DNA from 3 places in the Neobacillus sp. B4I6 genome. Region 1 is predicted to be linked to each of the others. Evidence: riboswitches for the same ligand, from Rfam matches in the RefSeq annotation. Region 1 holds a riboswitch; each other region holds the start of a gene.
The links. Region 1 has a riboswitch for glycine ahead of gcvT (glycine cleavage system aminomethyltransferase GcvT). Riboswitches for the same ligand answer to the same signal wherever they lie in the genome.
Positions count from the first base shown of each region.

Region 2: linked by a shared signal. The riboswitch ahead of QF028_RS16335 (amino acid permease) and the one ahead of gcvT (glycine cleavage system aminomethyltransferase GcvT) in region 1 are both predicted to bind glycine.
Region 3: linked by a shared signal. The riboswitch ahead of QF028_RS08775 (amino acid permease) and the one ahead of gcvT (glycine cleavage system aminomethyltransferase GcvT) in region 1 are both predicted to bind glycine.

Region 1 is NZ_JBNPWB010000002.1:591,372-594,660, reverse strand. Features, by position in the region: gene gcvPA (aminomethyl-transferring glycine dehydrogenase subunit GcvPA) at 1-691, opposite strand, end outside; gene gcvT (glycine cleavage system aminomethyltransferase GcvT) at 710-1,816, opposite strand; glycine riboswitch at 1,902-1,981, opposite strand; glycine riboswitch at 1,985-2,072, opposite strand; gene QF028_RS04775 (DEAD/DEAH box helicase) at 2,250-3,289, shown strand, end outside.
Region 2 is NZ_JBNPWB010000002.1:2,895,993-2,899,281, reverse strand. Features, by position in the region: gene QF028_RS16345 (response regulator) at 1-142, shown strand, start outside; gene QF028_RS16340 (DUF2935 domain-containing protein) at 382-1,179, shown strand; glycine riboswitch at 1,716-1,796, shown strand; gene QF028_RS16335 (amino acid permease) at 1,961-3,289, shown strand, end outside.
Region 3 is NZ_JBNPWB010000002.1:1,344,516-1,347,804, forward strand. Features, by position in the region: gene QF028_RS08765 (response regulator transcription factor) at 1-429, shown strand, start outside; gene QF028_RS08770 (hypothetical protein) at 878-1,210, shown strand; glycine riboswitch at 1,359-1,458, shown strand; gene QF028_RS08775 (amino acid permease) at 1,812-3,200, shown strand.

The sequences.
Region 1 (3,289 bases):
GAATGATTTCCTCAAGCTCTTTTAACGGCTCGACTCGCCCAAAGAAGTTTGGATATTGGACGATAACGGCTGCAACATCTTCATTAACAAGTCCTTTTAATGCGTCTAGATCTGTTACACCATCTTTGACTGGTACTTCAATCACATTAAGGTACTGACCCTTTGCATAAGTTTTAAGAACATCACGTGATTCTGGATGTACAGCACTGGATACAACTATTGTTTTTCGTTTGGTATGGCCTGCACTAAGCATCGCTGCTTCAGCAAGTGCAGTTCCGCCATCATACATCGATGAGTTGGCAACATCCATTCCAGTTAACTCACAAATCATTGTTTGGAATTCAAAGATAGCTTGAAGTTCACCTTGTGAAATTTCTGGCTGATAAGGTGTATAAGCTGTGTAAAATTCTGATCTAGAAATAACATGGTCGACAATTACAGGCATGTAATGGTCATAAACACCTGCACCTATAAAAGATACGTTTCTTTTCAGGTCAGCGTTCCGACTAGCCATCTTAAAAAGTTCTTTCATTAAGTCCGTTTCAGACTTTGCCGCTTTTATATTGTACTCACCCTTAAATCTTACTTTCTCAGGGATATCGCTAAACAGTTCATCAATAGAGGAAACACCAATTGCCTCAAGCATAGTCTTCTTATCTTGTTCAGTCATAGGTAAATAGCGATGTTTCATAAACCTAACTCCCTTCTCTTATTTCTTTTCTTTTTTATAAAAAGGTGTTGGAACTACAGTAGCTTTTAAACGTTTGCCGCGAATTTCAACCTCAACTTCGGATTCAAGACCCGCAAATTCTGTATTGATTAGGGCAAGACCAATATTTCTCTTTAACGTGGGTGATTGCGTTCCAGTTGTAACCTCACCAATTAACTGATCACCTTTATAAACAGGGTAGCCATGACGTGGAATCCCACGATCAATCATTTCGATTCCAACCAATTTTCTTGTTAAGCCCTTTTCTTTTTGTTGGATCAACGCTTGTTTCCCGATAAAGTCATCTTCTTTGTTTAATTTCACAGCGAAGCCAATTCCAGCTTCAAGTGGTGAAATTTCTGGAGATAGTTCTTGACCATAAAGCGCTAAAACTGCTTCAAAGCGAAGTGTGTCGCGTGAACCTAATCCACAGGGGATTACTCCATCTTCTTTACCTGCAGTTAAAATGTCTCTCCAAAGGTCAACAACATCTTCTGCATCGCAATATACTTCAAAGCCATCTTCACCAGTATAACCAGTTCTTGATACAAGTGCCTTTTTCCCATTTAGGATTACATCTTGTTGGAATTTGAAAAAGCCAATTTGGCTTAAATCATTATCTCCCGCAAGCTTTTGCAATACTTTTTCCGCAAGTGGTCCCTGGACAGCCAGCTGTGCTGTTTTTTCCGATAAATTTTCTAAAGAGACATCACCAGATAAATGGTCTTCAAGCCATTTGTAATCTTTTTCAATATTTGATGCGTTTACTACTAAAAGGTAATGATTGTCTTCAATCTTATATACAAGCAGGTCATCAACAGTACCGCCATTTTCATAACACATGGCGGTGTACTGGGCACCTCCATTCTTTACTTTTGAAATGTCATTAGTCATCATTTTTTGTAAAAATGCTAAGCTATTAGTGCCTTTTACTTCTACTTCACCCATATGGGAAACATCAAATAATCCTGCATTAGAGCGAACAGCTTCATGCTCTTCTTTAATGCTAGAGAATTGGACCGGCAGTGCCCAGCCTCCAAAATCAATAGTTTTTCCACCCCATTCTTTATACACATCAAAAAGTGGAGTTCGTTTTAATTCAGACATCTTAATCCCCCTTCAATCTTTGGCGCAAATTATTCATTAGATAATATAAAAAAGGACAGAGACCTCCTATGAAACGTAAGAAGGTCTCTGTCCTTGCACCTGAAAGTTTACCTAAAAAGGCTTTCCCCTTTGGTGGCTGCTTAAAGCTAGCAGCGCTCTCCAGAGCTGCGTCCTACAAGAGTTCTTTTGCCTGAGAGATTCACATTTCTGCTTGCTCCTTCGGCGCTACATAAGTAGTCTCTCCCCTTGTTATCATTCGCATTATAATATTATCTAAACTGGTCATACTAATTATACTTATAAAATAAATTACCTTATTAAAATATTTAAAACATTCAAAGCTATTATCATCCTACCATTAAAATAATACATTGAGCAATAACTTTATTAGAAAAGCAAAAAGCTGGAAATTGAACAAAAAGGAGTTGGAACCATGTCGATCGAAATTGAATTTGATTCCTCCTGGAAGGATGATTTTTTACATAGAATTGAAAACGATGGTCCATGGGGGAATTGGGAACTTTTTAAACTAGCAATTGGAGTTGAAAAACATCTCGTCATTCCAGATTTCATGGGTTTATTAGCACCTAGCCATTTACCCAATCTAACCCCACTTCCTCACCAGCTTGAAACAGCAAAACAAGTAATTGAAAACATGAATGGGAAAGCCATCCTTGCCGATGAAGTAGGACTCGGAAAAACGATTGAGGCCGGGCTCATTCTAAAAGAATATATGATTCGTGGATTGGTGAAAAAGGTATTGATTCTTGTCCCTGCATCCTTAGTTACTCAATGGTCGATGGAGTTGAATAGCAAATTTTTCATTCCAGCCATTTCACAAAGGAAAAGCTATGTGTGGGAACAGTGTGATGTTGTCGTTTCGTCAATTGATACGGCCAAACGAAATCCTCATCGAGACATCATTTTCAAGCAGGACTATGACCTTATTATCATTGATGAAGCCCATAAACTTAAAAATAACAAAACAAAAAATTACGAATTTGTCCAAAATCTGAAAAAGAAATTTTGTTTACTATTGACGGCAACGCCCATTCAAAACCGTATCGAGGAAATTTTTAATCTGGTTTCATTATTAAAACCAGGACATTTAGGCAGCGAAACGACATTCTTTGAAAAATACAAACGAGATGCACGTTCATTAAATGATGATGAGCATTTAAAAGAATTAGTAAACAAGGTTATGATTCGGAACCGGCGGGCAGATACAGGCATTGAGTGGACGAAAAGGCATGTGGAAACCATTCCGATTGAATGCACTCAAGAGGAGAAAGATCTTTATGAGTCAATTACTGAATTAAAAAATGAGGGGAATTGGGCACAGGCAAGTTCATTCTCTGTAATGACATTACAGCGTGAGGCATGCAGCAGTAGAGAAGCAGTTTTTTATACATTAAAAAATATGCTGCAAAAAAAGGAAAATCCAACCCCAGCTTTCGAAGAACAAATTCAGTA
Region 2 (3,289 bases), 2.3 Mb from region 1:
ATTACTAAGAAGCTCAAATTTAAAAGTATCAGAAATTTGTAAACAAGTAGGCTACGAAAATCAAAAATACTTTAATCAAGTATTCAAGAAAAATATTGGAACAACCCCAGGTTTCTACCGTTCACAACACATACTAAAGTAAATGTTGGTGGAGTGTTATTTGTGGAGTCCACCTATGAATGTGCTTAATTGTAAATAATTCAATAAAGCCATCGGAGGCGAAGGGAAAATGAATCGACGAAAGAAGAGATTACGAAACATCTTCACAAAAATGGCAGCAAGACTTATTTTTTAGTGAATTTTCCTTCTTTGTTCATAAGAACCAATTGAAAAGAATAAACATCAAAATAGTGTGGGTATTTTTTTCTAGGAGGAATAAACATGAATGATGTCCTTGAAAGAACAGCAAAATTTGAACACCGTTTTTGGCTCCAAATATTAGGTGATCATTCGAGGTTTATTTTCGAAGCTCTTGCACCTGTTCAAAAAGAGGAAATTGAGAAGGCATCATCTTTTATTCGAGTTTTTGACAAACTTCTGGAGCGTGCAAATTCCTCAGATTTAGTGCCATTCACAATTGAAGCTGAAACAGAGGTTATAAGATTACGGAAATTTAAATTGGACTTATTAAGTAAACATCTGATAGGGAAAATAAAAATTCACCTTTCGCCAACCTTTATTAATCATATGGTCAATGAATTAGAGGAATACTTAAGAATTTTAATACACCTAAAAGCAGGGGATGCTCCTCCTGTTTACCATGAACTACATCATCATCTTTTATGGTTATTAGATGCTGCAGGTCATTCAGAGGCAATTTCCTTTAATTTAGATAGTGTTGAAAAGAAACTCATTGAGAAAAGTAATACATTTAGGAAGAGTTTTGAAGATTTTTACTTGAAATCAGTTGAACTAGCAGGATATTTAAGAACTAATTTGACTTCGTTCCCTGCTTTATCAAAAATGAATTCAGACAGCCAGTTAGAAATAAAATTATTTCAAAATTTTCTACATGAAATAGAAGAACTCAGACTAAGTAAGCAAGCATTAGGAACATTCGCCCCCCTAATGGCGGATCATATGTATCGTGAAGAATGTTATTATCTTATGAAATTAGCAGAATCGGCAAATCTTGACTCACCCAATTGTGATCCTGCTAAACCTCGACTTAAGGAATAATTCAATGAGAAATAAAAGGGAAACACAACCACAACCACAACCAATGATCGGTCAAGCATGGACTGGTAGACATGTGATCTTGCTTCACTGTACAAACAATAATCAATTAATAAATCTTTATAAAAGTTTCCATGCTCCGTTTGAGCCTCCACGTCAAAATTGCGCAGAAACTTTGTCGCAATTACTGAGTATCGGATATCGTGTTATGGCGATTACGCCCATCTCAGCAAATCATATTCAATATTTTTTGGTACTAGGAGATTAAAGATGCAGAACCAACGATTGCGATAAAAATGAACCCAATCTTTTGCAGTGGGTTCATTTTTTGTTTCTCTATTAATCTAGATTCTCTGAAATTAATTATTGACAAAGTGATTGAATACTACTAAAATTAGAAATTATTTAACAATAATTTAGTTTGTGAGATAAGATGTAATAATGCATAACTTTTTTTAGCTGGGGATTTTGAACCATTTGTTCTTCAACATAAATTAAATACTAAGCAAGCTATGATTGCTATGGATCAAACTATAGCAGGAGCAGCTTCTGGAGAGACCGCAGGAAATCTGCGGCGCCGAAGGGTTCACAATCTCAGGCAAAAGGACAGAAGAGTACGAGTTTTATTTGTTATTCTGACAAAAGAGTAATGGATATTATTTGTTATTCTTATGACCGAAGAGATTGGAGAAATTCCAATCTCTTTTTTCATGGAGTTTAACCCTTTGTTCATGTCTTCACAAAGTGAACAAAGGAAATTATTACTAATGAGGGGGCAAATGAAGTGGCACAACAAGAATTAAAACGAGATTTAAAAAATCGGCACGTACAACTGATTGCGATTGGAGGTACGATTGGTACAGGTTTATTCCTAGGTTCAGGAAAAGCCATTCAGTTAGCAGGTCCATCTATCATTTTTGCCTACTTAATCGTGGGAATCGCATGTTTTTTTGTAATGAGGGCATTAGGAGAGCTTCTTTTATCAAATAAGGGCTATCAATCATTTACGGACTTCGCCGAGGATTATATTGGACCTTGGGCTGGTTATGTAACTGGATGGACGTATTGGTTTTGTTGGATTATGACAGCAATGGCTGATATTATTGCTGTTGGTGTATATGTGCAATATTGGTTCGATATCCCACAATGGGTACCTGCAATAGTCTGTTTAATTCTATTATTGGGACTAAATTTATTAACAGTAAAGCTATTTGGAGAATTAGAGTTTTGGTTTGCTTTAATCAAAGTGATCACCATTCTTGCTTTAATCATCATAGGAGTCATTTTGTTAATTATTGGATTTCAAACAGATTCAGGAACGGTTACAGTAAAAAATCTATGGAGCCATGGTGGTCTTTTCCCGAATGGAATATTAGGTTTCTTACTTTCTTTTCAAATGGTTGTATTTGCATTTGTAGGTGTTGAATTAGTAGGTGTATCAGCAGCCGAAACATCCAATCCACAAAAAAATATCCCATCTGCAATAAATAAAATACCTTTAAGAATACTGTTTTTCTATGTGGGAGCACTTATTATCCTTTTATGCATCAATCCATGGACGCAACTGAATGCAGCAAACAGTCCTTTTGTAAAAACGTTTAGTTTAGTTGGTATTCCGATTGCTGCAGGAATTATTAATTTTGTCGTCTTAACATCAGCTGCGTCTGCCTGTAACAGTGGATTGTTTTCAACGAGCCGCATATTATTTAATTTAAGTAATCATCAACAGGGACCAGCGAATTTTGCTAAATTAAATAAAAATCATGTACCGAGTAACGCATTATTTATATCTGCACTTGTTCTATCTGTCGGAGCTCTTTTAAGTAAGCTGATTCCAGAACAAGCCTTTGGGATCGTGACAACGATCAGTGCGATTTGTTTTATTTGGGTCTGGAGCATTATCTTAATTTGTCATCTGCGATATAAGAAATCACGCCCAGATTTACATGAAAAGTCGATTTTTAAAGCACCGTTTACACCATTTATTAATTATCTTGTTCTCACGTTATTTGCATTTATTCTCATTATTATGCTATTTGCAGAATCAACTCGTGTCGCTTTATTAATGACACCATTATGGTTCATTCTTTTATTCATAGTGTATTCATTTAAA
Region 3 (3,289 bases), 750 kb from region 1:
AAACCAGTAGAGGAAGCCGAGTTAAAAGGGTGTCTTGAAAAGTGGCTAGAAATGAAATCAAAAGAAGAGACAAAAAGGAATACTCCAAAAAATGAGGATGAAAATCTTCCTTCCTCAACGATTGACAAGGTTTTGCAGTATTTAGAAAAAACAGCATTAGACCAAATTACACTGAAAGATGCGGCAGAGTCTGTCCATATGAATCCTAGCTATCTTAGTCAATTATTCAAACAACAGCTAAACAAAAAGTTTGTCGATTATATTACCGAGCTGCGAATTGAGGAAAGCAAACGTTTGTTACTGAATACAACCTTACGATTGTCCGAGATTGCTGAGAGAGTGGGATACTCGGATTTAGCCTATTTTAGTAACAACTTTAAGAGAATTACAGGCTTTTCACCATCAGAGTTTCGAAAATCAGCGCTGTAAAGGTACCGGAAAAAACTCCATAAAGGTCGACGAGCCAAGAATCTAGTTTTTGGCTTCTTTTTTTTGATAGATTTAAGTTTGCGTTTAATTTATATCAATTTTGCTGTCGTATTTGGTCTAAAGATAGGACTTTGGCTATGGGTATATATATCTGAATATTTTAAATCTTAAAAAACACAAATTCACCTAAAAATATTCTCTATTATTGTTTACCTTCTAAATTATACAATTATTTCGATTGAAAGCGTTTTCCTTTGAAGGAGTGATAGGAATATCATGATACGGTTAAGATTTACCTAGTTTTACTCTTTATTGTATGTATTTTAAGCGTGGCTATCACTGTGAAGCATGGAGCACGTGATAATGGCTTAGATCCTCATTTTGTGGAGGGGAAATTCAATCCATATCCAACTGAAGGCAGCTTGCTTAAATATCATATTAAAACGGTTTGCTTGATGAGAAAAAAGTAGATGAATCGGTCACTTTTTTACTAACAGTGATGATGAAATTAGGCCTTTTCGAAAACCCTAATGTCGATGGTCAAAATGCGCTTGATGTGGTCAATAATCCTGAATCACAGAAAAAAGCGGATGAAGCACAACGGAAGTCATTGGTTATATTACGCAATGACAATATCCATGGTAAAAATGTATTACCATTGGGTGATAGTGAAATAAAGGATGTCAACCTATATATTGAGATGTTCCCAGGTGGAAATGATGCAGCTGCCACTAAGAAATTAAAAGAAACTGGATTTGACTTTGGATTAACATATAAATAAGAGTTAAAAGCACACGAATGCTTTAAATAGTAGTCTGTTAACAATGCCCTCTATATTTCTAAAAAATTATAATAATAATTAAATTCAGAAAATTCATTTGACATCATGCTTTCGATAGATTAGGATTAAATTATATTCATAATTGCGGATGAGTATTGTGGGAGAGACTAAACGTATTGTTTAGCACCGAAGGAGCAAGTCCCAAAAATTGGGTTCAATCTCTCAGGTAAAAGGACCACAATAGGACGCGTCTCTGGAGAGCGCCATGTGCCACCAAAGGAGTTATACTCTCAGGTAAAAGGACAGAGGAAAATGGGGAACGCCTATTTTTCTCTGTCCTTTTTTTGTGGAGAAAAATAGTAATAAACATAAAAAGGAGGAGGTAAAGACAAAACTAATAATTGGTGAGGCGCATCATGATTGACCTGTTGAATATTTATTTTTTAGAAAAATGTAAGCGCTTATTTATGCCGAATTGACTAAATAAATATTAAATTTTCATTGGGATCAATTTGCAATTATTGATTTTACATATTACTTGATTATTTAAAGTCATCAAAAATTTGCAAACATTCTCAAAAAGTAGAAAGAGGGAATTCATATGCAGGAACAAACATTGTCGAGAGGTTTAAAAAACAGGCACGTTCAACTTATCGCTATTGGCGGGGCTATCGGAACAGGATTATTTCTTGGAGCAGGTAGATCTATTCATTTAGCAGGTCCATCGATTTTATTTGCTTACTTGATTACAGGTGTCATTTGCTTTTTAATCATGCGTGCACTTGGAGAACTGCTTTTATCCAATTTGAAATATCATTCTTTTGTTGACTTTGTAAGAGATTATTTAGGTAATATGGCAGCATTTATTACTGGCTGGACCTACTGGTTTTGCTGGATTTCAATCGCTATGGCCGATTTAACAGCAGTTGGTCTCTATACTCAGTTTTGGTTTCCAAGTATACCACAATGGATGCCAGGATTAATTGCACTAGTCGTTTTGCTAATTATGAACCTTGCAACCGTAAAGCTTTTTGGCGAAATGGAATTCTGGTTCGCATTAATTAAAGTTATTGCGATTCTTGGATTAATTGTTGTCGGAATTTTCATGATTATTAAGGGATTTTCCACAAATTCAGGCGCATCCAGTTTCACGAATCTATGGAGCCACGGCGGCATGTTCCCAAATGGCATAAATGGCTTTATCCTCTCATTCCAGATGGTCGTGTTTGCGTTTGTTGGCATTGAACTTGTAGGACTTACTGCAGGTGAAACAGAAGACCCGGAAAAAGTTATCCCAAAAGCAATCAATAATATTCCTATTCGGGTATTAATTTTCTACATTGGCGCCCTTATTGTCATTATGAGTATTTATCCGTGGAACGCCATCAATCCAGCGAAAAGCCCATTCGTTCAAGTATTCGTGGCGGTTGGTATCGCTGCAGCTGCTGGTATCGTCAATTTTGTCGTTCTAACATCTGCAGCTTCGGCATGTAACAGCGCCATTTTCAGTACAAGCCGTATGGTATACTCACTTGCCAGAGATAAAAATGCACCTGTACCATTTGCAAAACTTACGTCACGTCAGGTACCTTCCAATGCATTGTTCTTTTCCACTGTTGTTATTTTAATTGCCGTTGTTTTGAACTATGTAATGCCAGAAGGAGTATTTACGTTGATTACAAGTATTTCAACAGTATGTTTCATCTTTATTTGGGGTATTACTGTCGTCAGTCATTTGAAATACCGCAAAACCAGACCAGATCTAGCGAAAGCGAACAAATTTAAATTGCCGCTTTATCCATTTTCCAATTACTTAATCCTTGCCTTCCTTGCGTTCGTGCTTGTCGTCCTTGCACTTGCGGAAGACACTCGTGTTGCCTTGTTCGTAACACCTGTCTGGTTTATCATGCTGATTGCAATTTATAAGATGTTGATAAAGAAGGCGGATTATGCGGATCAGGAGAATCAACAACAAGTAGCAGAAAATTAAGTGGCAACCCAAAAAAATAACTTTTATTAATAAATAATGTTTCCGCTTTCAAAAAAGCTTGACTTAGATTCCATTTACTATTATTCTGA